4 regions of the Paraburkholderia dipogonis genome follow, and region 2 is predicted to be linked to each of the others. Evidence: predicted binding sites of a transcription regulator. Region 2 holds the regulator's gene; each other region holds the start of a gene.

Region 1 (7,366 bases), on a different contig from region 2:
GCGGTACCGTGCGAACGTGTGAGCGCCAGCAACAGGTCCTGCAGACGCATGCGGGTCATCGCATCGACGGCGCTGAACGGCTCGTCCAGCAATAACAGGTCGGGGCTGGAGAAGAGCCCGCGAACCAGCGCGACGCGTTGTGCCATGCCGCCGGATAGCTGCTTCGGCAACGCGTCTCGCACATTGGCGAGGCCGACTTCGTTGAGCAGTTCGGCGACGCGCGGATCGCCGCCACGTCGCGGTCCCGCCGCGAACGCGACATTGTCCGCGACTGAAAGCCAGGGCAGAAGACGCGGCTCCTGGAAGATCACGCCCAGTCGCGCCGACGGACCCTGCTGCGGCACGCCGTCCAGCCGTATCTCGCCGTCGAAGTCACGGTCGAGACCCGCGATCGCGCGCAACAGCGTGCTCTTTCCACAGCCGCTCGGCCCGACGAGGCTGACGATCTCGCCGCGCCCGATTTCGAAGCGCACGCGGTCGAGCACCGCGCGTCCGTCGTAGTGTTTGCTGACGGCGCGGACGTCGAGAAGAGGACGGGAAAGAGAAGCGGAAACGGTCGACATGGGGCGGTGCTACACGATTTTTCGAGAGGGTTGGCGTTCGGCAGCGGAGTCGCGCCACGACAGCGCATGCGTCTCGATCGACTTGAGGACGCTGTCGCTTAACTTGCCGAGCAACGCGAGCAACAGGATCGCGCCGAACACCATGTCGGGGCGTCCCGTTTCGCGCCCGTCGCTAAGCAGATAGCCGAGGCCGCGAGTCGCTGCGATCAATTCGGCCGCCACCATGAACATCCATGCAAGGCTGAGTCCGGTGCGCAAGCCGGTAAAGATTTGCGGCAGCGATGCGGGCAAAAGAATGCGAGTGAACAGCGCGCGCTGATTGAGCTGATTGACTTCACCGAGTTCGATCAGCTTGCGGTCGACATCGCGAATTCCCGCGACCACACTTAATTGCACTGGAAAAAAGGCACCGATCGCGATGAGCGTGATTTTCGGCGCTTCGTCGATGCCCATCCACAGCAGGAGGATCGGCACCCACGCAAGCGACGGAATCGCGCGCAATGCCTGACAGGCCGGATCGAGCAGCGCATCGATGCGCCGGCTCAATCCCATCGCCGCGCCGACCAGCAGCGCGAGCGCGGAGCCGATTCCAAAGCCCGCGAAAACGCGCAGGCAACTCGCACCGATATGCCGGCCAAGGCGCGCGCCGCCCATGTCCCAGAGGGTTTGTGCAATCGTACTGGGCGCCGGTACGAGATGCGCGGGCAATACCGACAGACGGACCAGCCCTTCGACAAGCAGTAAGAAAACCAGCGGCAGCGCAATTCCCGCCACGCGCCACGTCTTCAGCGGATCGCGGCGTGGCGGCGCTTCGCGATGCCGCCGAGCGGCCGAAGCGGAATCGTCGAGCGACAGTGAATCGTCCGTAGCCATGGTGGGAGAAGGGCTTACTTGCCGGCGTCGGCGGCGATAATGGGCTGCGCGGGTTTGGCATCGATCAACCCGTCGATGACCTGATTCAGATTCGTGTCCGGTTTGACCAGTTGCTCCTGCGTCAGGATCGGTGCGGCGGCTTTGAGCGCGGCGAGTTGTTTTGCGCCCGGTTGCGGCTGGCTGAAGTCGTTGCGGCTCAACTGCAGTTTCGCCACCGGCAGCGAGATTTTCGATTCCTCGGCGATGATTTTCGCGGTCTCTTCAGGATGGGCCGCGATCCACAGGCGTGCCTTTTCGTAAACCTTCAGGACGTGCGCCAGCGTATCGGGATGCGCGCTGATGAAATCTTCGCGCGCGTCGAGCAGGCCCCACGTATTGAAGTCGACGTTGCGGTAGAGCAGGCGCGCGCCGTCGTCGATCTGCGCGGCAGCCATGTGCGGATCGAGACCGGCCCACGCATCCACCTGAGCGTTGGCGAGCGCGACACGTCCATCGGGATGTTGCAGATTCACGATCTCGACGTCGTCGCGCGACAGTCCGGCGGTGTGCAGCGCGCGCAGCGTAAATAGAAAAGGATCGGTGCCTTTGGTGGCGGCGATCTTTTTGCCCTTCAGATCGGCGAGGGTCCGGATCGGCGAATCCTTGCGCACGACGAGCGCGGTCCATTCGGGACGCGAGAAAACATAGACGGCGCGAATCGGATTGCCGTTGGCCTTGCCGAGCACGGCCGCAAGGCCTGCCGTCGAGCCGATATCGATCGCGCCGCTATTCAGGTATTCAAGCGCACGGTTGCTGCCGAGACTCAACACCCATTTCACTTGCGTGTGATCCGCCGCCAGCTCCTGTTCAAGCCAGCCGTTACGCTTGATGACCAGACTTTCCGGCGAATAATACGCATAGTCGAGCTTCAACTCGGCTGGCGGAGCGGCCTGGGCCGCGCCTGGCGCGACGCTTGCCAGTGCGGAAGCGGCAACGGCCGCGGCCAGCAGAAGATTGCGCACGACAGCCGACGCGCGTCGCGGTGTCTGAATGAACGATAGCGGTGCTGCGCCCCGGAGAAATGGCATGGCTGGTCCTTTTTGCGTTGTTCCGTTATGACCTTTGAATGTACCCAGGTCGCGGTGGCAAACGAACCAATAAAAGCTCACAACCAAAGCACATCGCGCGCTATGGCGGCGATGACGTCGTGATGACGGCGCGTCGCGGTGCTGCAACGTGGCGCCGGGATAGCGGGGGAGAGCGGAGCAGGCACGGGCCGGTTCGCGATAAGGCGGATGCCGGCCCGTGTTCCTCGCACCTAATCGCGCGGAATGCAACCGCGCGATGTCTTGCAGCAGACGGTACGGGTACTTAGAAATCGAGTCCCGGCCCGCCCGCGCCCGGACCGCCGGGCTGGCCCGCCGCCGGCGTATCCTTCGGTGCTTCGTGCACGGTGGCGTCGGTGGTCAGCAGCAGACCCGCAACCGATGCCGCGTTTTGCAGCGCCGTGCGCGTGACCTTGGTCGGATCGAGCACGCCCGATTCCACCAGATCGCCGTATTCACCCGTCTGCGCGTTGTAGCCGAAATTGCCCGTGCCTTCAGCCACTTTCGCGACCACCACGCTGGCCTCTTCGCCGGCATTCGTCACGATCTGACGCAGCGGTTCTTCGAGCGTGCGCAGCACGATCTTGATGCCCGCGTCCTGATCGGCGTTCACGCCCCTGAGTCCGCTGATGGCCTGCTTCACGCGAATCAGCGCGACGCCGCCGCCCGGCACGATGCCTTCCTCGACAGCGGCGCGCGTCGCATGCAGCGCGTCGTCGACACGGTCTTTCTTTTCCTTGACCTCGATCTCGGTCGCGCCGCCCACCTTGATGACCGCCACGCCGCCCGCCAGTTTCGCGACCCGTTCCTGCAGTTTCTCGCGGTCGTAGTCCGAGCTCGCTTCCTCGATCTGCGTGCGGATCTGCTTGACGCGCGCTTCAATGTTCTTGCTGTCGCCCGCACCGTCGATCACGGTGGTGTTTTCCTTGCCGACCTCGATCCGCTTGGCCTGACCGAGTTCGGCGAGCGTCGCTTTTTCTAGCGACAGTCCCGTTTCTTCGGCGATGACCTGGCCGCCGGTCAGAATCGCGATGTCCTCGAGCAGCGCCTTGCGGCGATCGCCGAAGCCCGGCGCCTTGACCGCGACGGTTTTCAGAATGCCGCGAATGTTGTTGACCACCAGCGTGGCCAACGCTTCGCCTTCCACGTCTTCCGCGATGATCAGAAGCGGGCGGCCGGCTTTGGCAACCTGTTCCAGGATCGGCAGCAGATCACGAATGTTCGATACCTTCTTGTCGTGCAGCAGCACGAACGGGTTGTCGAGCACGGCCACCTGCTTGTCCTGATCGTTGATGAAATACGGCGACAGGTAGCCACGATCGAACTGCAGACCTTCTACGACGTCGAGTTCATCGTCGAGCGACTTGCCGTCTTCCACGGTGATCACGCCTTCCTTGCCGACGCGGTCGATCGCTTCGGCAATGCGCTGCCCGATCGACTCTTCGCCGTTGGCCGAAATCGTCGCGACCTGGGCGATTTCCTTGCTGGTGGTGGTCGGCTTGCTGATCTTCCTCAGCTCATCGATCGCGGCGATCACGGCCTTGTCGATGCCGCGCTTCAGGTCGAGCGGATTGAGACCCGCTGCCACATACTTCTGTCCTTCGCGGACGATGGCCTGCGCGAGCACCGTCGCGGTGGTGGTGCCGTCGCCGGCGGCGTCGCTGGTGCGCGAGGCGACTTCCTTCACGAGTTGCGCGCCGATGTTCTGCACGCGGTCCGGCAATTCGATTTCCTTGGCGACCGAGACGCCGTCTTTCGTGACGACCGGCGAACCGAAGCTGCGCTCCAGCACGACATTGCGGCCCTTCGGACCCAGCGTGACCTTGACCGCGTTGGCGAGAATGTTGACGCCTTCAACCAGCTTCGAGCGGGCGACGTCGCTGAAAATAATTTCTTTTGCTGCCATGTTTTGACGCTCCGTGCGTTATTGAGTGACGACTGCGACGACATCTTCCTCGCGCAACACGAGCAACTCGTTGCCGTCGACTTTGACCGACTGTCCCGCATATTTGCCGAACAGCACGCGTTCGCCGACTTTCAGATCGGGTTCGATACGCTTGCCGTCGCTATCGCGCTTGCCCGGACCGATGGCGATCACTTCGCCCTGATCGGGTTTTTCGGCGGCGCTTTCGGGAATCACGATGCCCGAAGCGGTTTTGGTTTCCTGGTCGAGACGCTTGACGATCAAGCGGTCATGCAAAGGGCGTAGGCTCATGGTTCGATTTCCGCGTTTGAATTCTGGCACTCGTCGGTGGTGAGTGCTGACCGGAATCGAGTATAGAAAGATGGCGCGCGACGCTCCAATAAGCGATTCATCGAAGGTTATGAGCGTTTGGCATTTGGCGCACGCAAGCCACGGAGGTTCCGTCGGATATGTCAGGGCCCGGGGCAGGCCTATCGTTGTTTTCGACAGCAAGAAATCGGCTGGGAAGACTTCGGGCGCACGTGAACGACATTCGAGGGCTAGCAATTCAAGCAAAACATCTGCGAGGCGCAGAAGGACACATGGAGGTGTACAAGCTCCTTCAAAACGTTTGTGGCCGGAAATCGCACGTGGTGTTCAGCGTCAAGTCGATTGGTTGGACGCCTCTGTCAGGCGTTTCCGACGACGTCTAGTCGAGCGTCACGGAGAGGTATCCGAAAGCCGTATTCTGCTCCATCGAAACCACCGGCGATGGCGCGGCCAATGTAAAGGTATGCGTTGGAATGTTGCTGTGAGCGCGCCGCTCATGCCGCTTTGCTCATCTGCGTTTGCCACACCCTGACAACGCTAGGCGCGGAAGTCAGCATCGAGTGATCCGATTCACTCCGATCTTTCTTATGCGTGCGCAGGAATCGAAATACTGAATTCTTTGTTCACTTCAACATAGGGTGCGGATAACGTATTTCACTTCCCATAGCGACGCGGTATATAAACGCGCGCGCTTCACTGTGCAAGGTTTCAGGAGATCGGTCGTGAGCAGCACAGGCTACAGCTATCGGAGTGATACATGTCGACAGAGCTGATTTCCGGGTCTGCGTCGTCGGGCTCAGGTCCGCGTCAGTACGGGCGTCGTACGGAGAATCCGGTTCGCCGGTACGCCGGCGTCGCCGTGGTCCTGCTGCTGCACATCTTCTTCATCTGGGCACTGACGAACGGCCTCGCGAATAAAGTTGTGCAGATCGTGCAGAAGCCGATCGAGACCAGGATCATCGAACCAGTGAAGCCGCCACCGCCGCCGCCGATCCCGACGGTGAAATTGCCACCGCCGAAATTCACGCCGCCACCACCACCGCGACCATTCGTGCCGCCGCCCGAAGTGGCGGTCACGCCGCCGCCCGCGCCGACTATCACGCATCAGGCCACGCCGGAGCCGACTCCGGTTGCTCCGCCACCCGCGCCCGTGGCGCCGCCGGCGCCCGCGCCAGCCAAGCCGGTTAGCCACGTCATCGGCGTAGTGTGTCCGAACTCGGACGAGATTCGCCGCTCGATGGGCTATCCGCAGGAAGCGCAGGACAACAACATCACGGGCGATGTGACGATCTCTTTCGTGGTCGATCCGCAAGGGCACGTAACCGACGAGAAGGTCGAGCAGTCGGCCGATCCGATCCTCGATCGAGCGGCTTTCGTCGCGGTGAAGAAGTTCAACTGTATTTCGCAAGGGCAACCGGTCCGTGTCCAGGTGCCGTTCTCGTTCAACCTGAACTGAACGCCGCGTGCGCGATCCTCGTCTGCTTCGATGCCAACTCACTCACTATCAAAGACTGCACCGTCTGGAGCATTTATGAAGAAGCGTTCTTTTGCCGCCGTGGCGGCCAGCTTGCTGATCACGGCTGCGCCCGTCAGCTTTCTCGCCGCGCCGCAGGCCGTTTTGGCCCAGGCAAGCGCGCCGACTGCCTCTGTAGCGGCAACACCCGCTGCATCGAGTGTCGAACATGCCCCGGCGACGTCGCAGCCGGGCGCGGGCGCTGACCAACCGGTGCCGCCGCCACTCGCGGCGACCAGCACCGAAGTGACCAACCCGTACGGACTCGGCGCGCTGTGGGCGAATGGCGACTTCGTCGCGCGTTTCGTGCTGATTCTGCTCGTGCTCATGTCGATGGGAAGCTGGTACATCATGATCACCAAGTTCGTCGAGCAACTGCGCGCGAACCACCGCGCGAAATCGGCCGACGAGCAACTGTGGAGCGCGCCATCGCTCGCCCAGGGCGCGCAGCAGCTCGACGAGAATTCGCCGTTCCGTTTCATCGCGCAAGTAGGAATCGAGGCCGGCAAGCACCACGACGAAGCGTTGCTCGAAGCGGTGGACCGCAACACCTGGATCGACGTGTCGATCGAGCGCGCCATCACCAACGTGTCGAACCGCTTGCAGGACGGCCTTGCGTTCCTCGGCACGGTCGGCTCGACAGCGCCGTTCGTCGGCCTGTTCGGCACGGTATGGGGGATTTATCATGCGCTGACCGCGATCGGCATCGCTGGGCAGGCGTCGATCGACAAGGTGGCGGGCCCGGTCGGCGAAGCGCTGATCATGACGGCGATCGGCCTTGCGGTCGCGGTGCCGGCCGTGCTGGGCTATAACTTCCTCGTGCGTCGCAACAAGTCGGTGATGGAACGCGTGCGTGCCTTCGGCGCGCAGTTGCACACCGTCCTGCTGCCGGGCACGAAGCGCCAGGTGCGCGCGGTCGCGAACGCGCATTGAGCCACCTCACAGGCGGAGCTAGAAGTCATGGCCATAAACGTTGGACAGGATAGTCAGGAGGACGAGGTCATCGCCGCCATCAACACGACGCCGCTCGTCGATGTGATGCTGGTGCTGCTGATCATCTTCCTGATCACGATTCCGGTCGTCACGCATACAGTGCCGG
Region 2 (7,366 bases):
CGCGATCGGCGATCACGAAGCCCTTTTGCAGCACGGCTACCACGGTGTTCGGCTCCTGCTCGGCCGGCACCATGGAAATGGCCTGATGACGGTGCGGATCGAACTTCTCGCCAACCGGATTCAGGGCGACCACGCGGCCCTTTTCCAGCGCGCCGGTGAGCTGGCGCAGCGTGAGCTCGACGCCTTCGCGCACCTTCTGCAGATCGTCGGACGAGTGGGCGACCGCGGCTTCGAGACTGTCGACCACCGGTAGCAGATGCTCGGCGAAGCTCTCGATTGCAAATTTGTGCGCCTTGGCGACGTCTTCCTGAGCGCGGCGGCGGACGTTTTCGGTCTCAGCCTTGGCGCGCAGGAAGCTCTCCTGCAACTCGGCGATCTTCGCTTCGGCTTCGGCCAAGGCCGTCTGCTCTGCGTTGACCGGCGAGTCGGTTGCGGCGTTGGCCGCCGCTTCCTGCTGAGGTGCTGCGGCCTCGGCGGCCTGGCGCGCGGTTTCGTCGGCGGGCGTGGGATTCTGGCTCGTCGGGTTCTCTTGCGTGTTTTCCATGTCGCTGAAAGTCGTTAAATAGGTGAAAGCGAGGTAAAAGCCAACGGTGGCCGGCAGCACATCAAACCTGGCGCGGTTTGTGCGTTGCAAAATCGCGACAGACAACTTCGCGAGTCACCGTCAATCAAAACGGCAGATGAGGCCGGGAGCAACCATTTCAAGCGGTTCTCCCGGAACTTTTCGCACCGCGGATGAGCCGCGGAAATGCCCGGTTACAACCATTATTGCTGCGCAATCAGATTGAGATTGAGTGCTGCTGACAAGTGGCCTATGCTCCACTTAAGCATCGGAAAAGACACGTTAACCCTAATCTGACGTAAACCTTTCCGATATATTGCAATTCCCACCCGATTTGCCCGTCTTTATCCTGAACCTTCCCAAGGGGAGTACCGTGAAACTGACCTTTGCAATCTCGGTGGTCGCATTGGTTCTGATTGCGGGCACCACGACCATCTGTATGTCCGGGGCTGTCAACGACCACACCACCGAATACGGCGGTGTGCACGCGACCATGGAACAGCTGTTCAACCCCCACCTGAAAGTTTGTCGATAGTGCGCCTGTCGCGCTTGGTCGGCCGGCCATGCAGTGCGGCCGCCGGTTCGCGATACGTCTTGCGCCGCTCCTGTTCGACCTGCCGCTTCACCTTGCTCTCTTCGGTCTCCGCATAAAGCGTTTGTGCGACGCTCGCCGGACCGCGCACGTCGCACACGCCCAGCACCTCCACCTGCCACACAATCCGCTCGATCTCGATTTCGACCAGGTCGCCGACCCGCACGTCTTTAGCCGGCTTGACGCTGGCGCCGCCAATCCGCACATGCCCTTTTTCGACGGCGTCCGCCGCGAGCGAGCGCGTCTTGAAGAAGCGCGCCGCCCAGAGCCATTTGTCGATGCGCAGCTTCGCGCCCGGGTCAGTTGCAATCCTGTAGTTCATGAGCCTGTTCAAGCTCCTGTCGTATGCGGCACCGGCAACGCCTGCACCGGCCAGCCTTGCAGGTTCTGCGCAACGATTTCGCCCAGCGCGGCAATCCACGCCTGCGAGGCATTGAGGCAGGGAATCCGATGGAAATCCTTGCCGCCTGCATGGAGGAATTCGTCGCTCACTTCCATGCCGATTTCCTCGATGGTTTCAAGGCAATCCGCCGTAAAGCCCGGACAGAACACGTCGGCGCGCCGTACGCCCGCCGCGCCCAGTTCCTTTAACGTGGGCGCCGTGTACGGCTGCAGCCATTCGGCCTTGCCAAAGCGCGACTGAAACGTGATTCGGCATTCCACCTGCGTCAGCTCAAGCGCCTGCATCAGCAGCGCGCCGGTTTGCTGGCATTGCTCGTGGTACGGATCGCCGAGATCCATCGTGCGCTTGGGCACCCCGTGGAAACTCAGCACTAGCTTGTCGCCCGCGGCAAAATCCGGCCGGCCATGCTGATGCCAATAGTGATGCACCTGCGCCGCAAGCGCCGCAATGTAGGCCGGATGGTCGGCGTACTGGCGCACTGTGCGGATTTCCGGCTGATTGCGCATGCGCTTGAGCGCCGAAAAGGCGTCGTCAAACGCGGTGGCGGTGGTCGACGACGAGTACTGCGGATACATGGGCATCAACAGCACGCGCTCCGCGCCCGCCAGCTTGAGCTGATTCAGCATCGCCGGGATGCCCGGCGTGCCGTAGCGCATCGCGTAATCGACCAGCACCGTGTAGTCGTTCAATTGCAACAGATGGCGCAGGCCTTCCACCTGTTTCTCCGTGTGGACGCGCAGCGGCGAGCCCTCCGGCATCCACACCGCGGCGTACTTCTTGGCGGAGGCGACGCCCCGAAACGGCAAAATCAGCAGACGCAAAATGATCTGCCAGAGCAGCGCCGGAATTTCGACCACGCGCGGATCGGACAGAAACTGCGCGAGATAGCGGCGGACCGCGCGCGGCGTCGGCGCGTCGGGTGTGCCGAGATTGATCAGCAGCACGGCGACACGGTGCGACGTGGCGTTCTGTGAGGGCCGCTCGAGGTCGAAGCGCATAGGCAGCAAAGTACCGGTATTGGCGGAGAGTCGGTTGAGGTGGGATTCATTATAGCGGCGCGGTCCATGCACCGGTCCGCCGCACACCCCTGGCCATTCGGCCAATTGGCAAGCCGCGCGCCGTCACGCATTATCTGCAGCAGGAGCAGGAGCCACGCGCGACCGCGGCCCAGGAGTCGAAGCCGCCTACTGCTGGCTGAGTGTCAGCGAAAGCAGGCGCGCGGTGATATCCACAATCGGGATCACGCGGTTGTAGGCCATGCGAGTCGGCCCGATCACGCCGAGCGTGCCGACGATCTTGCCGTTCACCTCATAAGGCGCGGTGACCACGCTCATTTCCTCGATCGGTACGAGATTCGACTCACCGCCGATGAAAATCTGCACGCCCGCCGCGTGACTCGACACGTCGAGCAACTGAAGGAGACTGGTCTTTTGATCGAACACATCAAACAGTTTGCGCAAGCGCGCCATGTCCGACGAAAGGTCGGCCACTTCGAGCAGATTGCGCTCGCCGGAAATCAGCACGGTTTCGCCCGTGTCGGATTCGTCCGTGCTGGCCGTGACGGCGGCGTGCATCAGCGTGGTCATGTCGCCGCGCAGTGCGTCGATTTCTTCGCGCAGGCGGCGCCGCACGTCGTCGAACGACAGGCCCGCGAAGTGCGCGTTGATGTAGTTGGACGCTTCGACCAGTTGCGAGGGCGAGAAGTCGCGCTGAGTCGCCATGATGCGGTTCTGCACGTCGCCTTCCGGCGTGACGATGATCAGCAGAATGCGCTTGTCCGACAAACGCATGAATTCGATCTGCTTGAACACGTGGCTGCGCCGCGGCGTGAGCACCACACCGGCGAACTGCGACAGGTTGGACAGCACACTGGCCGCCGCCGCAACGATTTTCTGCGGCTCGCCTGCCTGCAGCGTAGTCTTGACGGTACGCGTCACGGCTTCTTCGTCCGCGGCGGACTCCACTGTGAGCATGGTGTCCACGAACAGACGGTAACCGCGCGGAGTGGGAATGCGGCCCGCGGAAGTATGCGGACTGATCACGAGCCCGAGATCCTCGAGGTCGGACATCACGTTGCGGATCGTTGCCGGACTCAATTCCAGGCCCGAATAGCGCGACAACGTGCGCGAGCCGACCGGCTGACCTTCGGCGATGTAGCGCTCGATCAGCGTTTTTAGGAGGGTTTGTGCGCGAGGATCTAGCATGAGAGAAAATTTTAGCTCAATGGCACGACTACCGCGAGCGCTAGGGGCACCCATCCCTGACGAACGAGCCGCCGTTTGCCAGGGCGGCGCACTGCCTTCGGTCCGGCCCGCAAGCCGGCGTTCCGCCCGGCGCTGTTCGGACCACCTTGCTGACCACTTTGCGAGCCACCTTCCGGGCGGCCCGGCTGCCGGCGCCCCGCCGCACTTTACACGGCGCACATGTCATCAAGGCTTCACCATTCTAACGATAATCGCGAGATGCGCTGACGGCCCGCGCGCGCCGGCCCGCTACCGGGTCTGTCTGCGGTTCTTTTCAGGCCCTACCTATGGTGTAATGCCGGCATGCAAGTGACCAGCCAGTTCAAGACCGTCGCGCTCGTCGGGCGCAACAATACGCCGGGCATCGCCGAGCCGTTGACCGCGCTCGCCTCGTGCATCGCGAAGCGCGGCTTCGAGGTCGTATTCGAAGCAGACACGGCCGCCGAGATCGGCGTCACCGACTACCCGGCGCTGCGTCCCGCCGAGATCGGCGCGCGCGCTGACGTCGCGGTCGTGCTGGGCGGCGACGGCACCATGCTCGGCATCGGCCGCCAGCTCGCGCCCTACCGCACGCCGTTGATCGGCATCAACCACGGGCGGCTCGGCTTCATCACCGACATTCCGATCTCCGACATGCGCGAGATCGTGCCGCAAATGCTGTCCGGCAATTTCGAACGCGAGGAACGCGTGCTGCTCGAAGCGCGCATCATGCGCGGCGGCAATCCGATCTATCACGCATTGGCCTTCAACGACGTAGTGGTCAACCGCAGCGGCTTTTCGGGCATGGCGGAGCTGCATGTCTCGGTGGACGGCCGCTTCATGTACAACCAGCGCTCGGACGGTCTGATCGTAGCCACGCCCACCGGCTCGACCGCCTACGCACTGTCGTCGCAAGGGCCGATTCTGCATCCGCAATTGCAGGGCATCGTGCTGGTGCCGATCGCGCCGCACGCGCTCTCGAACCGGCCGATCGTGCTGCCGGACGACTCGAAGGTGAGCATCCAGATCGTTTCGGGGCGCGAAGTGAATGTCAATTTCGACATGCAGTCGTTCACCTCGCTCGAACTGGGCGACACGATCGAAGTGCGCCGCTCGCGTCATACGGTGCCGATGCTGCATCCGGTCGGCTACAGTTTCTTCACCACGCTGCGCAAGAAACTGCACTGGAACGAATACCCGTCGCACGAAGAAGACTCCAAGCCCTGAGCGGCGAGCACACCGGAACGCGAACGCCGCCGCTGCCGAAACCCGAACATCAAGCTCACCAGACGACCTCCATGCTTCGCCACCTCTCGATACGCGACTTCGTCATCGTCGCCGCGCTCGACCTCGAATTCGACAGCGGCTTTACTGTTTTCTCCGGCGAAACCGGCGCCGGCAAATCGATTTTGATCGACGCGCTGGCGCTCGCGCTCGGCGCCCGCGCCGATGCGAACGTCGTGCGCACTGGCGAAAGCCGGGCGGACCTCGCCGCTGAGTTCGAGACCCATGCGCAGGTCGAGCAATGGCTCGACGAGCAGGCGCTCGGCACGACCGGCGAGGACGGCCATCACGGCAACACAGTGATGCTGCGGCGCGTGGTGGATGCCAACGGCCGCTCGCGCGCCTTTATTAACGGCACCGCGGCCACGCTCGCGCAGTTGCGCGAGGTCGGCGAGATGCTGGTGGATATTCATGGCCAGCACGCGCACCAATTGCTGATGCGCCCCGACGCGCAACGCGAACTGTTCGACACCCACGCGGGCCTGTCGGACACCGCGGCAAGCGTCACGCGGGCATGGCGCACGTGGCGCGAGAAAGTTCAGGCGGTCGAGCACGCGCAAACGCGTGACCGTGAACTGCAACTCGAACGCGAGCGTCTCGCCTGGCAACTCACCGAACTGGACAAGCTCGCGCCGCAACCGGGCGAGTGGGAAGAGGTCAACGCCGAGCATCGGCGGCTGTCGCATTCGGCCAATCTGATCGACGGCGTGCAGGGCGCGCTCGGCGCACTGTCCGAATCGGACGAGGCCATGATCACGCATCTGTCCTCGATCGTCTCGAAGGTGCGCGATCTGGCCGAGATCGACCCGGCCTTGAACGACGTACTGGCCGCGTTGGAGCCCGCCGAAATCCAGTTGCAGGAAGCGGCTTATTCGCTGAGCCACTACGCGCAAAAGCTCGAACTCGATCCGGACCGGCTCGCCCAAGTCGAAAAACGCCTCGACGTGCTGCATTCAGCCGCACGCAAGTTTCGTCTGCAGCCTCAGACGTTGCCTGAGGAACATGAGGCGCGTCGCGCGCAACTCGCCGCGCTCGACGCGGCCGCCGACCTCGACAGCCTGCACGCAGCCGAAGCCAAGGCCAAGGAAGCTTTCCTGACCGAAGCGAAGAAACTCTCGAAGGCGCGCGCCAAGGCCGGCAAGGCGCTGGGAGCGGCGGTCACCACCGGCATGCAGGAACTGTCGATGAAAGGCGGCAGCTTCGAAGTCGCGCTGGTGCCGCTGCCCGAAGGCGGCGCGCATGGGCTCGAACAGGTCGAGTTCCGCGTCGCCGGTCATGCCGGCGTGCCGCTGCGGCCGCTCGCGAAGGTTGCCTCGGGCGGGGAACTGGCGCGGATCAGCCTCGCGCTCGCGGTCATTGCCAGCGCCGCCAGCCCGACACCCACGCTGATCTTCGACGAAGTGGACACGGGCATTGGCGGGGGCGTCGCCGAAGTGGTCGGGCGGCTTTTGCATCAGCTTGGCCAGCAACGCCAGGTGCTGTGCGTAACGCACTTGCCGCAAGTCGCCGCACGCGGCGACCATCACTTCCAGGTGGCGAAGGCGGGCAACGGCAAAGGCGGCACGGTCAGCAGCGTGACTTCGCTCGACAAGGCGAGCCGCGTCGAAGAAGTCGCGCGGATGCTCGGCGGGTTGGAGATCACGCCAACCACGCGGAAACACGCGAAGGAAATGCTGGCGGCGTAGTTGTTCGTTGGCTGGGAATGCCGTCGCCATCTGCGTCTCGCGCAGAAAAGCTAGCCGCCTGGTTGGTCGCGAGAAACCGGCACCCATGCGGCTCGCAGGCACAACGCCCGCGGCGGCGAACGATCGTAGGTGAGCCCGCCTGACGTCTTGCTTCGCCGCGCCTCACCTCACCACCCTTCATGCCGTTTCGGAGAGCGAACGCCGCGAATTCGCTCACGCCGCTGTATAAGGCACCGCAAGGCACCGAGCTGAACAAACCGCGAACTCCCGACCAACCCTCATCCAAACACGCGCTTCCACAGCGCGAGCACCGCTTCCCGCTCCTTAGCCACCAGCGCCGGCTCGACCCGCGCCTTCTCCATCCCATCCAGCCGCAGCTGATGCTGCAACTTGCGGTAAGTGCGATACGCCGCGCCCACTGTCTCCGCTTCCGCCTCGCTCATCAGGCCGAAGCGCGATACCTCCCGCAGCAACGCGATGTTGCCGGTATTGCGGATCAGTTCGGGATCGCTCGCCGCGTGCAATAACACCCAGTACTGCACGGTGAATTCGATATCCACCATCCCGCCGCTATCGTGCTTCAGGTCGAACAGCGCCGTATGGTTCGGATGCCCGGCT
Region 3 (7,366 bases), 140 kb from region 2:
TCACGCGCCGCCCTGCTCGATCGAGCGAGTCAAGGCGGCCAGCGCGGTGTTGCCGCCGGGCGGCGCGACGCCCGCCGCCACTTTGTGCAGCGTGGCGCGCAAGGCTTCGGCGGCTTGCTCGAGCGTGCTCGCCGCCGGCGCGCCGACGATCACGTGCGCGCGCACCGCGGGCGTCGAGACGCCGGCATGCGCGCGACGGCGCCACGCAAGCCCCAGTGCATCGGCCAGCAGCGCCACATGGCCGAGGCCCAGCGCGCATGCGGCGGAGCCGAGCCGATAAGCGGCATCGCCCGCTTGCAGCGCTTCGCTCGGATCGGCCTTCTCCGGCTGCTCGGCTGCACGGGCATGCTCGGACAACGCGGAGATCGATGCATCCGCCGTCTGCAGAAAATCTTCGTAGGCGTTCACATTGACGGCCAGCACGCCCAACTCACGTGTCAACGCGCTACGCGTGGCGCTGATCGCCTGGGCCTGCACGGCGCCCGCTTCCCACAGCATTTCGGACGCCTGGGTGGCCGCGACGTGCCAGTCGACGGTCAAGCCGTAGTCGTGCAGGACTTCCACCTGATCGGCGTCTTCGGCGGCGGCGCCGAATAACGCGTAGTCGCGCCACAGCAGCGCAAGCGTTGCGCGCACGAGCGAGCGCGGCGCAAGTTCGATGCCGCGCGCATGGTCGGCGAGCGCGAGGTTGCAACGGGCGTAAAAACGCCGCGCGTCGGTTTCGCCCGCGGCGCGGCCGCTGACTCGCAACGCCTTGGCGCAAGCTTTCGCGAGGCGCCAGAAATCATAGGGTTCCGGGCCGGCGAGTTCGCCGAACACGGCGTCCAGTTCGTCGAGGGCCGCATTGGTAACCGCCAGCGCCGCCGCACTGCCGGTGTCGGCCTGCGAGCGCAGCACCGGCAGCAGCGCGCGCTCATAGCGCGCCCGCAGATGCGCCAGTTGATCGGCGGACTGCGCGTACAGCGAGACCGGCGGCACCGGCCGCGCGGTCAACGCGAGATCTTCGAAGGCAACGGTGGAACCGGGCGTGTGCTCCGACAGATGCGCGCAGAGCGCCCGGTAATGATTGAACAGCACGGGCGAACAGGACAGTTCGCGCAGATTGTGACGCTCGAGCGCGGCGCGGAAGTCGCGCAAGGCCGCGCCGAACACGGGCCGGGCGTTGACCGCGTCGGCCGGATCGCCCTCCGCGAGCGGCGACAGCCGCACCAGCGCGTCGGCGAAGCGCTGTGCGCTCAGCCAGCCGGCTCCGCGCAATGCGTGTGACGCCCGCAACAACGCCGACGTGCTCTCGCTGTGCTGTTCGAATGCCAGCAGCGCCTCAGCCAGCGCGAGTTCGGCGGGACGCACAGCGCCGCCGCGCGGATTCGGCAAGGCATCGAAGGAAACGGGTGCAGCGGATTGAGGAGTCATGGGCAGGCGACACGAAGCTGACGGGCCGTCGCCTCGCGCCGCACGCAGACTGATCGGCTAACGCGCGAACCGGCGACGGGACAATGACAGACTAACGTTGCGACACGGCGCGACCGAGGACGTTCCGCGTCGACGCATTCGGGCAAACCTCAGAGCGCACCACGTGCGTTCGATCCGGCGCGTCACGCCGGCGGCTGCGAAACACCTTGCCAATGCCGCGCCGCGGGCATGCGGCACGGCCCGCAGCCGGCCTGCCGGCTGCTCCCGACTTCAGATCTGGACCATCTCGAAGTCTTCCTTACGCGCGCCGCACTCCGGGCAGGTCCAGTTGATCGGGACGTCTTCCCAGCGAGTGCCCGGCGCAATGCCTTCGTCCGGCAAACCGGCTTCTTCGTCGTAAATCCAGCCGCAAATCAGGCACATCCAGCTTTGATATTCCATTCTTGTGTCGCGTCGTAGAGTCCGTGGAAACGGGAGCCATGATGGTACCGTGTTGCCGCCCCAATGCCTAGCAATCGAAACGCGCAATCGTAGCGTGCGACGGCCTTTGGCTATGCAGTTTGCGTCGGCTGGCACAGCGGTCGCGGCGTCGTGCCGCGCGCCGGCCCGCGCCTGCTTGCTGCGACACATCGCGAGATGCGAAAAAACGCCCTCGGGACGGTTTAGGCCGCATAATTGAGTCGATTGCGCACTCTCTGCGCCTAAATTCAGCTCCTTTCCGCAAATCTTCATGCCCAGCGACACGCCTCCGATCGTCCTCACCTTCGGCCTTTCCGATCCCACCGGCGGGTCCGGCCTGCAAGCCGACCTCATGACCCTTGCCAGCATGGGCTGCCATGGCGTCTCCGTGCTCACGGGCTACACCGTGCGCGACTCGGCAAGCTGCGACGAAGTGACCGGGCTCGACCCCGAAGTGGTCGCGACCCAGGCGCGGATGCTGCTCGAAGACATGCCGATCGCCGCGTTCAAGGTCGGCGCCTGCACCCGCGCGGAAGTGGTGAGCGCTATTGCCGAAGTCGTCGCCGATTACGACGATATTCCATTGATTCTCGCCCCCGACTTCACGCTCGACGACGAGCACGTGCTGTCCGCCGACGAACTGCGCGAAGCGATCGCCGACCTGCTCGCGCCGCAAACCACCTTGCTGGTCGCCGATTCGGCCACGCTGCTCGCGCTCGCCCAACCGGACGGCGACGCCGAAGCTCCGAGCCTCGACGCCGCCATCTCGCATCTGCTGTCGCAAGGCTGCGAATACATTTTGTCGACGGAAACCGGCACGCACCGGCACGTCAATACGCTCTTCAGCGAAGACGGCCAGTTGCGTCAGGACATGTGGGACCGTGGCAGCCAGCGGATCATGGGCTTGACGGATACGTTGGGCGCGGCGATCGCAGCTTTGCTGGCGAATGGCCAGGATCCCGCCGAAGCGGTGCGCGAGGCGCAGGAGTATTTGTACCAGGCCGTGCGCAATGCGTTCCGGCCGGGCATGGGCGCGTATATGCCGGATCGGTTCTTCTGGGCGCGCAGCGCCGACGACGAAACGCCGCCGGCAGCCGGCAAGGACGCGGCGCCGGGCGAAGCGCGGCACTGATAGTTGATGGCCGGCGCGAAGCGCCGGTCTGTTTCGCGCCCTTCATCCTGAAACAAACGCCCACAAAAAAACCCGCAAATGCGGGTTTTTTTGTTTGGGAAGCACGCCTCGCGGCGCACTTCCCCATGTGCTTCCAACTGGACCTCGCAGTGAGGCCCAATCGAGATTACATGTCCATGCCCATGCCGCCCATGCCGCCGGGCATGCCGCCAGGCATCGGTGCATCTTCCTTCGGCAGTTCGCAAACAGCTGCGTCGGTCGTCAGCAGGAGACCCGCCACCGAAGCTGCGTTTTGCAGCGCCGTGCGCGTCACCTTCGTCGGGTCGACAACACCGGCGTCGACCAGGTCGACGTACTCGCCGGTTGCTGCGTTGTAGCCGTAGTTGCCTTGGCCAGCAGCAACTGCCGCCACCACGACGCTGGCTTCTTCGCCGCCGTTCGTGACGATCTGGCGCAGCGGCTCTTCCATCGCGCGCAGCACGATCTTGATACCTGCGTCCTGATCGGCGTTAGCGCCCTTCAGGCCGGCGATTGCCGTACGTGCGCGGATCAGTGCGACGCCGCCGCCAGCCACGATGCCTTCTTCCACAGCTGCGCGCGTTGCGTGCAGTGCGTCTTCGACACGCGCCTTCTTTTCCTTCATTTCGACTTCGGTCGCAGCGCCGACCTTGATCACTGCAACGCCGCCTGCCAGCTTGGCAACGCGCTCTTGCAGCTTTTCACGGTCGTAGTCCGACGTTGCTTCTTCGATTTGCGTGCGAACCTGCTTCACACGTGCTTCGATGTTCGCGGCTTCGCCAGCACCGTCGATGATCGTCGTGTTTTCCTTGCCCACTTCGATACGCTTCGCTTGACCCAGTTCAGCCAGCGTTGCCTTTTCGAGCGTCAGGCCGGTTTCTTCAGCGATGACTTGACCGCCGGTCAGGATCGCGATGTCTTCTAGCATAGCCTTACGACGATCGCCGAAGCCCGGAGCCTTGACAGCAACGGTCTTCAGAATGCCGCGGATGTTGTTCACAACCAGCGTAGCCAGCGCTTCGCCTTCGACGTCTTCTGCGATGATCAGCAGCGGACGGCCAGCCTTGGCGACCTGTTCCAGTACCGGCAGCAGATCACGGATGTTCGACACCTTCTTGTCGTGCAGCAGCACGAACGGGTTGTCCAACACGGCAACTTGCTTGTCCGGGTTGTTGATGAAGTACGGCGACAGGTAGCCGCGATCGAATTGCATACCTTCGACCACGTCCAGCTCGTCTTGCAGCGACTTGCCGTCTTCAACTGTGATGACGCCTTCCTTGCCGACCTTGTCCATCGCTTCAGCGATACGGTCGCCGATCGACGAATCGCTGTTTGCCGAAATCGCGCCGACTTGAGCGATTTCCTTGTTGGTCGTGCACGGCTTGCTGATCTTGCGCAGTTCTTCGATTGCGGCCGTCACAGCCTTGTCGATACCGCGCTTCAGGTCCATCGGGTTCATGCCCGATGCAACGTACTTCATGCCTTCGCGGACGATCGACTGAGCCAGGACCGTTGCGGTCGTGGTGCCGTCACCTGCGTTGTCGCTGGTCTTGGAAGCCACTTCCTTGACCATTTGCGCGCCCATGTTCTGGAGCTTGTCTTTCAGTTCGATCTCTTTCGCGACCGAGACACCATCTTTCGTGACCGTCGGGCCGCCGAAGCTGCGTTCCAGGACAACGTTGCGACCCTTCGGGCCCAGCGTGACCTTCACAGCGTTCGCGAGGATGTTCACGCCTTCAACCATCTTGGCACGGGCGGAATCACCGAATACGACGTCTTTAGCTGCCATCTTCTAACTCCTTGAATTCTTTAAGATATGACCGGGAAAAGTAGCGGCTTGCCGCTTACTTCTGCACCACGGCCATGATGTCTTCTTCGCGCATCACGAGCAGTTCGTTGCCGTCGACCTTAACGGTCTGGCCTGCGTACTTGCCGAACAGGACGCGGTCACCAACCTTCACGTCGAGCGCGATTTGAGCGCCCTTGTCGTCGCGCTTGCCCGGGCCGACTGCCAGAATTTCGCCTTGATCCGGCTTTTCTGCTGCGGCTTCGGGGATCACGATGCCCGACGCGGTCTTGGTTTCTTGATCCAGACGTTTGACGATCACGCGATCATGCAAAGGACGAAGGTTCATACATACTCCTCTCTTGATTGAGACTGAAGAACGCTGAGAAAACCCGGCTGGCTGAGCCAACCGGCGATGTTGTTAGCACTCTCGTGCAGTGAGTGCTAATTATATGGACGGGTGGTGACAAATTCAAGAAGGGATGCTGCGGTTGTTGAGATTTGCCGAGACTCGGTTAACGTTGAACTTTGGTCGCTGCATTTCGCACTGTCTCCGTTGCCGGGAGTCGCTGAGCGTCGGTTGATTGTTATAGAAAAAACAATAGGTTAGGTTGAGTCTCCGCCGCAGATTGATCTTTCGCCCGTATCAGGCACATTGCGCGCTCACGGCTCCTCAGCCCTGCGCGAAGCCTACCGCCGCGACCCAGGGGAATCCCGTAGCGCCATTCTCCGACCAATATTTTGGTGCCCAGCCGCCCGCCTGCGTTACGCAATTGATTTCGGTAGTCGCGGGTTCCGTTGCAACGAAAATGAGCGTTCGTTGATCCGCGGACCGGTGTCTGTTTCGGCAATCTCGCCGGCCGCGAACTGTTTGCGGTAAGCGCCGGGCGTGAGTTCTTTCAACGCCTTGAATTGCCGGTTGAAGTTGGCGACGTTCGGAAATCCAGACCGGGCTGCAATCACGGAAACAGGCGTGGAGGTGTGCGCGAGCATCCGGCAGGCATGTCCAATCCTGACCCGCGCGATATATCGCCCGACGCTCTCTCCAATGTGCTGCTCGAAGTAGCGCGCCAGAGAACGCTCCGACACGTTCGCAGCCTCGCACAGCTCGGATAAACGCAAAGGTTCAGCGAAGCGCAAATCGATCATCGAAAGCACGCGGTTGATACGCTCCGGTTCGTGACCTGAAGGACCCTCCGTCCGGTCGCTAAACGCGGCAGGCGAAGCGAGCGGTTCACCGGGTGCTTCCGCTAGCGCGCACAAAACATTTAGCACGACCGCAAGGCGTTCGCGCGGCGCGTTGGACAGAAGATCGTCGAGTTGGCCGTGCATGGCAGCGGCGACCTCCGGACTGAATGCCAGCCCGCACGCCGCCCGCCGTAGCAGGTTACGCAACGGCGCATATTCCGGGCAGACATCAGCCAGTCGCCGCGCCCATTCGCCGCCGAACCAGATCACGACGGCAACCTGAGGGGACGCCGCGTCGATCGAGCGATTCGACGCCCATGTGTGAGGAAGATTCGGCGGCACGAGAACCAGGTCTTTCTCTACATAGTCCGCAATCGAATCTCCGATGTAACGCTTGCCTTGACTGTTCAGCGTCAAAGTCAGTTCGTACTCGGGATGATGGTGCCATTCGAACGGAATGCGCGGCAGACGCCGATGGTAAACCCGGACCGAGCAGTCGTCGCCAAATTCGACGTGTTCGTATGCTGGTTTCATGGCAGAAGACGCAAAGAAATTGTCTGAATGGTATCACTTTTACGCGTGCGGTCAGCCTATCCTGCGGATACACCAGAACCCACAAGGAGACGACCATGGCACTCATCATCGACGATTTGCCGGCAGCCATCCGGCAGGCCAAGCAGGAGCTTCGCGCACGACTTCCGAACTATCGTGATGTTTTCGCCGAGGTCGATGAAGCGATTCGCGCCGAAGCCGGCAGAATCGCCGCGCAACGCAATCGCGGCGAAAACGTGATCCCGGAAATCCAGTTCTCCGACATCGCGGAGCAGCGCATGAGCGCCGAGCAGATCGAACTCATCAAAACGCATGGTGCATGCGTGATCCGCAATGTGTTCGACCGCGCGCTGGTGGAAGGGTGGGACCGTGACATCGCGGACTACGTCGAACGCAACGACCTGGAGACGCGTCTGCAGAACCGCGCCGAGGACAAATACTTCGGCCAGCTCGCGTCGAGCAAGCCACAGATTTACGGCGTGTACTGGTCTAAGCCGCAAGTCCTCGCGCGCCAGGCGCCGTCGCTGACTGCGGCACGCGTCTTTCTGAACCGGCTGTGGCGCAATGAAAGCGAAGGCCGGGTCCATTTCGATCCGGAGCGAGTGCCGGTTTACGCTGACCGGATGCGTCGGCGGCCGCCTGGTTCCGAGTCATTGGGCTTGTCCGCGCATTGCGACGGCGGCTCGGTCGAGCGGTGGATCGAGGCGAATTTCCGCAAGGTGTACCGGCATGTGTTCGACGGCAACTGGCGTCGATATGATCCGTTCGATGCCGCGTTCCGGCCCGACGTGGAAGAGATCGCGTCGCCCGCGGTCTGT
Region 4 (7,366 bases), 180 kb from region 2:
CGGGTTTGCGCCTCGTCAACTATACGCACCCGCCGTATCGCGACAGCCTGACGCAACTGTTCAACACGCATCCGGACGCGGCCGCCGGCGGCGCATTGCTTGCACGCGGCACCGAAGGCGAAGCGGTGGCCGATACACGTCGCCAGGTGCAGGTCGACTGGTTGCACGACGGTGTCTGCGAAACGCGCGTGCCGCACGAGCGCTCGTCGCCCGATGCGCCGGAAGTGGACTTGCCCGAAGCCAAAGACGCGCCCACGACGGCCGCCTGGATCAGTGCCGTATTGCGCGGCGAAGCGCCCGTGCCGAGCGCGATCGAACGGCAGGTCGAACTGATCGTGGACGTCGCAAGAATGCCCGTTTAATGGCCACGGCGCAGGCGCTACGGTGCGCTTGCCGTCGCCCGCCGCGGCCCGCGCGGGTTGACACGCCGCAACGCGGCGTCATACATTAGACCCATGCGTTCCCTTCCGAACACCCTCCGAATTACCTCCGGCCGCCTGGCGCGGCCCCTATCGCTACGTCTAGTGTAAGTCAGGCGTAGCGCCGCGCGTTTGGCAGCTCAGGTTGCTCAAGCGCGGTCTCTCCGGCAGTTCCGCTGTTCCCGTTGCACCCCCAAAGCGTAGTTCTTCACAACCTGTAGTCGTTTGCATTCGTCCGTTTACCGCGCGGACGAAGCGCGAGGTTCAAATGCACGTTGCATGGGCTTTATTCACGTCCGTTTTCGCCGTCACGATGACGCCGTTCGTTCGCGCCCGTTCGTTGTTGCCGCTAGCCACCGGCTGGCGGACCGTGCATCCGTGGCAGTCCGCCAACCGCTCCCGGCCACACCCTTTCGCAGACGACACAACGAACGAGGCTCACCATGTTGCAAAACCCCGCTGAAAAATATCGCCCCTTCCCCGCCGTCCGTCTGACCGGCCGCAAATGGCCGAGCCGCACGATCGACCAGGCGCCGTTCTGGATGAGCACCGATCTGCGCGACGGCAATCAGGCGCTGATCGAGCCAATGAACGCCGCGCAAAAGCTCGAGTTCTTCGAAATGCTGGTCGCGATCGGTTTCAAGGAGATCGAGGTCGGCTATCCGTCGGCGTCGCAAACGGATTTCGATTTCGTCCGCAAGCTGATCGAGGAAAAGCGCATTCCCGACGACGTGACCATCGAGGTGTTCATGCCGTCGCGAGCGGAACTGATTGCGCGCACATTCGAGGCACTGGAAGGCGCGCCGCGCGCCATCGTGCACTTGTACAACGCGATCTGCCCGTCGTTCCGGCGGATCGTGTTCAACCAGACGAAGGCCGAGATCAAGGCGCTGGCCGTGCGGGGCACGCAAATCATCAAAGAGCATGCGCAGGCGCGGCCCGGCACGCACTGGATTTTCCAGTACTCGCCGGAAACGTTCAATACCACCGAATTGCCGTTCGCACGCGAGGTGTGCGACGCGGTCGCGCAGACGTGGCGGCCGACGCGCGATCAAAAAATGATCGTCAACCTGCCCGCGAGCGTGGAAGCGGCGACACCGAACGTGTTCGCCGATCAGATCGAATGGATGCACCGCAATCTCGGCTATCGCGACAGCATCGTGCTGTCGGTGCATCCGCATAACGATCGCGGCACCGCGGTGGCCGCCGCGGAACTCGCGCTGCTGGCGGGCGCGGACCGCGTCGAAGGCTGCCTGTTCGGCAACGGCGAGCGCACCGGCAACGTCGATCTCGTCGCGCTGGCAATGAATCTGGCTGCGCAAGGCGTCGATACTGGGCTCGATTTCTCGGATATGCAGGCGGTCCGGAGCGTGGTGGAACGGTGCAATCAGCTGCCGGTGCATCCGCGGCATCCGTATGCGGGTGAGGCGGCGATGCGGGCGAAAAACGCGGAGCGACAAGGCGCCCCGGCGCAAGAGCCTATAGCGGCCGAAACTGGCGCGGCGGATCGTCGCGAATGGAGCAGTGTGGATCAGGAGAGCGTGGCTGCCTGAGAATCAGGCCGAGATGACGAAACCGACGCAAACACGACCGACAAGCGCGCTCCCGTGCGCTTGCGTCAACCAGAGCGGCCCGCTCACAAGGCGCGGCCAGCCCGGACAGCGTGAGCTCAAAAGGCTCACTCGATTGCGCAACGCGTGGCCTGCCAGGCAATCAGGCGCCAATGGCCGTCTTCCAGCGTATGAATCGCCGTGTAGGCGATCGGAAACAGCAGCGCCCCGTTGTTCGCCTCCATTTCGATCAGCGCGCGCCCGCTCACCACGCAGGTCTCGCGCCCGACCGGCAGCACGTCCTGCGACTGGATCTCGATCTGCCGATAGCGGCGGCGCCCCGCTGTAATCCCGTCGATGAACTGCCGTTTCGTCTCCCGTTTGCCGTTCGTATGAACGTAGCTCACGTTGTCCGCGAGCAGAGCATCGAGCGAAGGCCCGTCGCCGTCGACCATCGCACGAAATCGCTCTCGCTCGAGCTCGCGAACCGCTTCGATTATCTTTGCCGCCATCGCTCAGCCCCTCGCACCGGTGAGCCAACGTGGCCACGGTTGTCAAAAGTTGTATTGCAGATATAGCTGGTGGAAATTTATACCAGGATTCGGCTCTTTGATACCGCCATTGGAAACATGCTGGAAGCGGTAGCCCGCCTGGTACTGCTGGTGGCTGCCGAACTGCATGCCCACGCCGGCCATGTCGGCGAACTGGAACGCACTGCCCAGTGTGAAGGTCGAAGAAATCCGGGGACTCGACAGCAACCGGATGCCCGCGCCCAGTTCGGCATACGGGCGGATCAAGCCCGATCCCTTGATGAAGCGGATGATCGGCGTCATGCCCACTTCGCCGATGTTGTCGTGCACGTTGCCCTCATTGGTGTGCCACCAGGCCACGTGCGCTTCGCCGATCAGCGAGAAATGCCAGTCGCCGATCTGCCACCAGGTCAGGTCCGGATCCCAGACGAATGCGAGATCCAGCTTTTTGACGTGGCGATCGCCGAGACCGCCGGCCACCTGCACGCCGAACTGGTCCGCCGAAGCCCATCCCGAAGTTCCCACCAGCACGGCGCCAGCCGTGATTTTTAGCGCGAGACCACGCAGAGTATTCTTTTTGTTGTTCATCTAACACCCGAGCTCCGTCGAACGTTGAACAATCTGCAACTGTTTTGCGTATTCTAAGGTCATTCGCCACTTGGTGGATCGTATGAAGAAAGCTGACTTCCCGCAATTAGTCACTTCAAAATTGGCAAAAGTCGGGCATTTATGATGATGAAGGCGATTTGTTAGGTAAATGCTACGCGCCTCTTGAAAATACCGAGGGAGGTGTCTAATGGCTATTGAAATGTGAATTTCAATAGGAATTTGCGGAACTCGGATGCCCCTACACCCTCTAAGTATTAGCACTCGGCAAATCAGAGTGCTAACATCCAACGCTGGAGTCGTTACCTGAATACGCTTTTGTCTGATTCCAAAGGAGTTTCCTACGTGAGCCATGCAATGACCCTTCCGAGTACTCTGAGCCCGTCGTCGGCTAAGGCCGCTTCGGCAGGTGCACTGGCGCTCTCGCATTCCTCGCTGCTGCCCGGTCAACTGGGCAATATCGACGCCTACATCCAGGCCGTTAATCGGATTCCGATGCTGACGCCGGCGGAAGAACGCCAGTTCGCCACCGAATTTCGCGAGCAGGACAACCTCGAGTCCGCGCGCCGTCTCGTGCTGTCGCACTTGCGGCTGGTCGTGTCGATCGCGCGCAACTATCTGGGTTATGGACTGCCGCACGCCGACCTCATCCAGGAAGGCAACATCGGCCTGATGAAGGCCGTGAAGCGCTTCGATCCGGAGCAGAACGTGCGCCTCGTGTCGTACGCCATGCACTGGATCAAGGCTGAGATCCACGAATACATTCTGCGCAACTGGCGGATGGTGAAGGTCGCCACCACCAAGGCGCAGCGCAAGCTGTTCTTCAATCTGCGCAGCCACAAGCAAGGGCTGGGCGCGTTCACGCCGGACCAGATCGACGATCTGGCCAAAGAGTTGAACGTGAAGCGCGAAGAAGTCTCCGAAATGGAAACGCGCCTCTCCGGTGGCGACATCGCGCTGGAAGGTCAGGTCGAAGACGGTGAAGAAGCGTACGCGCCGATCGCCTATCTGGCCGACTCGCATAGCGAACCGACCGCCGTGCTAGCTTCGCGTCAGCGCGACAAGCTGCAAAGCGACGGTATTGCGAGCGCGCTGGACGCACTTGATGCCCGCAGCCGCCGCATCATCGAGGCACGCTGGCTGAAGGTGGAAGACGACGGTTCGGGCGGCTCCACGCTGCACGAACTGGCCGACGAGTTCGGCGTGTCGGCCGAACGTATTCGCCAGATCGAGGCGAGCGCAATGAAGAAGATGCGCGGTGCGCTCACCGAATACGCGTAACACTTGAAGATTGTCGGCATGCCGGTTCGCCCGGCGCGCGGCAGCAGAGCAGCCAAAACCCGCCCTCGCAAGACGGCGGGTTTTTTTTCGCCCACGCCGCGGCGTTTTCACGCACACGCGCATTGACGCACGAACATGAGCGCGGCAAACGCGTTTCTTGACGTATCACAAACCAGATAGCAATACTGCTTGAACGGGGCAAGTCTCGCGACCCAATGCCGCAGCGCCGAGCGGTTGCGCGCGAGGATCCAGTCCTAGAATCGGGGTGCACTCGTCAGACCGCTCAGGCGGCCTGGCGCCAACCGGATTCACCGGTGTGAAGTTGCCTTCTACCGATCATGACCCTAGTCCTCAATCGCAAAACCACTCGCCGCCGGAGCCTGCGTCAACGGTTCCACGGCTGGGTGCGCGGTCCGACGCTGGCGCGGGATATCGCCATCGTCCTCGCCATCAAATTCGTACTGCTGATGGCGCTCAAATACACATTCTTCAATCATCCGCAGGCGGAGCACATGTCGCTCCCGCCTGAGCAAGTCGCGCAGGCGCTGTTGTCCGTGCCTGCCTCGCATCCGTCCCAAGGTGATCAACATGCCCGTTAGCGAAGTCGTAGAACTGTCGCGCCTCCAGTTCGCCATCACCGCGCTTTACCACTTTCTGTTCGTCCCGCTCACGCTCGGCCTGTCCTGGTTGCTCGTCATCATGGAGTCGGTCTATGTGATGACCGGCAAGCAGATCTACAAGGACATGACCCAGTTCTGGGGCAAGCTGTTCGGCATCAACTTTGCGATGGGCGTGACCACCGGCCTCACGCTGGAATTCCAGTTCGGCACCAACTGGTCGTACTACTCGCACTATGTCGGCGACATTTTCGGCGTGCCGCTCGCGGTGGAAGGCCTGATGGCGTTCTTTCTCGAGTCGACCTTCGTCGGCTTGTTCTTCTTCGGCTGGAAGCGGCTTTCGAAGGTCCAGCATGTGTTCGTCACGTTTCTCGTCGCGCTTGGCTCGAACCTGTCGGCGCTGTGGATTCTGGTGGCCAACGGCTGGATGAACAATCCGGTCGGCGCGACCTTCAACTACCAGACCATGCGCATGGAACTCGACAGCATCTTCTCCGTGCTGTTCAATCCGGTCGCACAGGTCAAGTTCGTGCATACCGTGTCGGCCGGGTATGTGACGGCGTCGATGTTCGTGCTCGGCGTGTCGTCGTGGTATTTGCTGAAGCGCCGCGACACTGAATTTGCGTTGCGCTCGTTCGCGATTGCCGCAGGTTTTGGTTTGGCATCCACGTTGTGCGTGATCGTGCTCGGCGACGAATCCGGCTACCGCACCGGCGAAGTCCAACAGGTCAAACTCGCGGCGATCGAATCCGAATGGGAAACCGCGCCCGCGCCGGCTCCGTTCACGATCATCGGGATTCCGAATCAGAAGGAAGAGCGCACCGATTACGCTATCAGGATTCCGTACGCGCTCGGCCTTATCGCTACCCGTTCACTCGATGAACCCGTGGTCGGTCTGAAGGATTTGATGGCGCACAACGAGGTGCGCATCAAGAACGGCATGCTCGCCTACGCCGCCCTGCAGAAACTGAAGCAAGGCGACATCACCGACGAAGCCAAAGCCGCCTTCGACGCGCACAAACAGGATCTTGGCTACGGCCTGATGCTCAAGCAATTCACCGCGAACGTCACCGACGCCACGCCGGATCAGATCGCCCAGGCCGCGAAGAAAACGATCCCGCCGGTGGCGCCCGTGTTCTTCTCGTTCCGTTTGATGGTGGGCCTCGGCATTCTGTTCCTCGCCACCTTCGTGCTGGCGTTCTGGTTCTGCGCGCAGCGCTCGCTGTTGCTGGAGAAGCGCCGCTGGTTCCTGCGCTGGGCCGTGTGGGCCATTCCGCTGCCTTGGCTCGCGGCGGAGTTCGGCTGGATCGTCGCTGAAGTGGGTCGTCAGCCATGGACCATCGCGGGCATTCTGCCGACCCACCTGTCGGCTTCGAGCCTAACGCCGAACGACCTGTATCTGAGTATCGCGGGCTTCGTGGTGTTCTACACGGTGCTGTTCATCATCGAAATCATGCTGATGTTCAAGTACGCGCGGCTCGGGCCTTCGTCGCTGCACACGGGCCGCTATCACCACGAACAACAGCCGCTGAGTCAGCCGCTGCCGACCAACACGGCTGCCTGATTCGCCGCCACTGAGTTTCAAGGGAAAAGATCATCATGGATTACGCAACCCTCAAACTGATCTGGTGGGTGCTGATTGGCGTGCTGCTGATCGGTTTCGCGCTCACCGACGGCTTCGACATGGGCGCGGCGATTCTGCTGCCGTTCATCGGCAAGACCGATGCCGAGCGGCGCATCGTCGTGAACACGGTGGGCGCGACGTGGGAAGGCAATCAGGTCTGGCTCATCACGGCGGGCGGCGCAATGTTCGCGGCGTGGCCGCTGGTGTACGCGGCGTCGTTCTCCGGCTTCTATTTCGCCATGCTGCTGGTGCTGTTCTCACTGTTCTTCCGGCCGGTCGGCTTCGACTACCGCAGCAAACGCGAAGACCCGCGCTGGCGTACAGCATGGGACTGGGCGCTGTTCGTCGGCGGTTTCGTACCGGCACTGGTGTTCGGCGTCGCGTTCGGCAACCTGCTGCAAGGCGTGCCGTTCTCGTTCGATACCGACCTGCGCGTCACCTATCACGGCGGCTTCTTCGAGTTGCTCAACCCGTTCGCGGTGTTGTGCGGCCTCGTCAGCGTCTCGATGCTGGCCGCGCACGGCGCCGCCTTCGTCAAGATGAAAGCGGACGACATTGTCGCCGAACGCGCTTCGCTGGCGCTTCGAATCGCCTCGTTCGCGACCGTGGTGCTGTTCCTGATCGCCGGCGCGCTGATCGCCACGATGATCGGCGGCTATCAGGTGATCGACGCCCCGCCGCTCGACACGGTCGCCAATCCGTTGATGAAGAACGTGATCGGCGCACCGGGGCTGTGGCT

The links. Region 2 encodes HrcA, which represses chaperone genes, less so after heat shock. Its sites were predicted from a motif close to TTAGCACTCNNNNNNNNNGAGTGCTAA; they were not measured.
Region 1: ACFSNN_RS29770 (co-chaperone GroES) is a predicted target of HrcA. The motif match lies at 4,760-4,786, and genes of this name have one in related genera.
Region 3: groES (co-chaperone GroES) is a predicted target of HrcA. The motif match lies at 5,230-5,256, and genes of this name have one in related genera.
Region 4: rpoH (RNA polymerase sigma factor RpoH) is a predicted target of HrcA. The motif match lies at 3,363-3,389, and genes of this name have one in related genera.

What each region holds. Positions count from the first base shown of each region.
Region 1 is NZ_JBHUFR010000025.1:4,543-11,908, forward strand. Features, by position in the region: gene ACFSNN_RS29750 (ABC transporter ATP-binding protein) at 1-563, opposite strand, end outside; gene ACFSNN_RS29755 (ABC transporter permease) at 573-1,436, opposite strand; gene ACFSNN_RS29760 (aliphatic sulfonate ABC transporter substrate-binding protein) at 1,451-2,503, opposite strand; gene groL (chaperonin GroEL) at 2,787-4,427, opposite strand; gene ACFSNN_RS29770 (co-chaperone GroES) at 4,446-4,736, opposite strand; gene ACFSNN_RS29775 (energy transducer TonB) at 5,512-6,210, shown strand; gene ACFSNN_RS29780 (MotA/TolQ/ExbB proton channel family protein) at 6,286-7,200, shown strand; gene ACFSNN_RS29785 (ExbD/TolR family protein) at 7,228-7,366, shown strand, end outside.
Region 2 is NZ_JBHUFR010000010.1:149,220-156,585, forward strand. Features, by position in the region: gene grpE (nucleotide exchange factor GrpE) at 1-544, opposite strand, end outside; gene ACFSNN_RS13195 (hypothetical protein) at 936-1,097, shown strand; gene ACFSNN_RS13200 (RNA-binding S4 domain-containing protein) at 1,069-1,476, opposite strand; gene hemH (ferrochelatase) at 1,485-2,555, opposite strand; gene hrcA (heat-inducible transcriptional repressor HrcA) at 2,742-3,761, opposite strand; gene ACFSNN_RS13215 (NAD kinase) at 4,104-5,006, shown strand; gene recN (DNA repair protein RecN) at 5,078-6,748, shown strand; gene glnE (bifunctional [glutamate--ammonia ligase]-adenylyl-L-tyrosine phosphorylase/[glutamate--ammonia-ligase] adenylyltransferase) at 7,027-7,366, opposite strand, start outside.
Region 3 is NZ_JBHUFR010000010.1:8,881-16,246, forward strand. Features, by position in the region: gene ACFSNN_RS12550 (hypothetical protein) at 1-1,413, opposite strand; gene ACFSNN_RS12555 (rubredoxin) at 1,684-1,854, opposite strand; gene ACFSNN_RS12560 (hydroxymethylpyrimidine/phosphomethylpyrimidine kinase) at 2,144-3,004, shown strand; gene groL (chaperonin GroEL) at 3,171-4,811, opposite strand; gene groES (co-chaperone GroES) at 4,867-5,157, opposite strand; gene ACFSNN_RS12575 (helix-turn-helix domain-containing protein) at 5,574-6,530, opposite strand; gene ACFSNN_RS12580 (DUF1479 domain-containing protein) at 6,626-7,366, shown strand, end outside.
Region 4 is NZ_JBHUFR010000010.1:328,492-335,857, forward strand. Features, by position in the region: gene ybiB (DNA-binding protein YbiB) at 1-362, shown strand, start outside; partial or broken gene ACFSNN_RS13970 (2-isopropylmalate synthase) at 863-1,906, shown strand; gene ACFSNN_RS13975 (nuclear transport factor 2 family protein) at 2,098-2,481, opposite strand; gene ACFSNN_RS13980 (acyloxyacyl hydrolase) at 2,524-3,087, opposite strand; gene rpoH (RNA polymerase sigma factor RpoH) at 3,451-4,386, shown strand; gene cydP (cytochrome oxidase putative small subunit CydP) at 4,725-4,985, shown strand; gene ACFSNN_RS13995 (cytochrome ubiquinol oxidase subunit I) at 4,975-6,567, shown strand; gene cydB (cytochrome d ubiquinol oxidase subunit II) at 6,603-7,366, shown strand, end outside.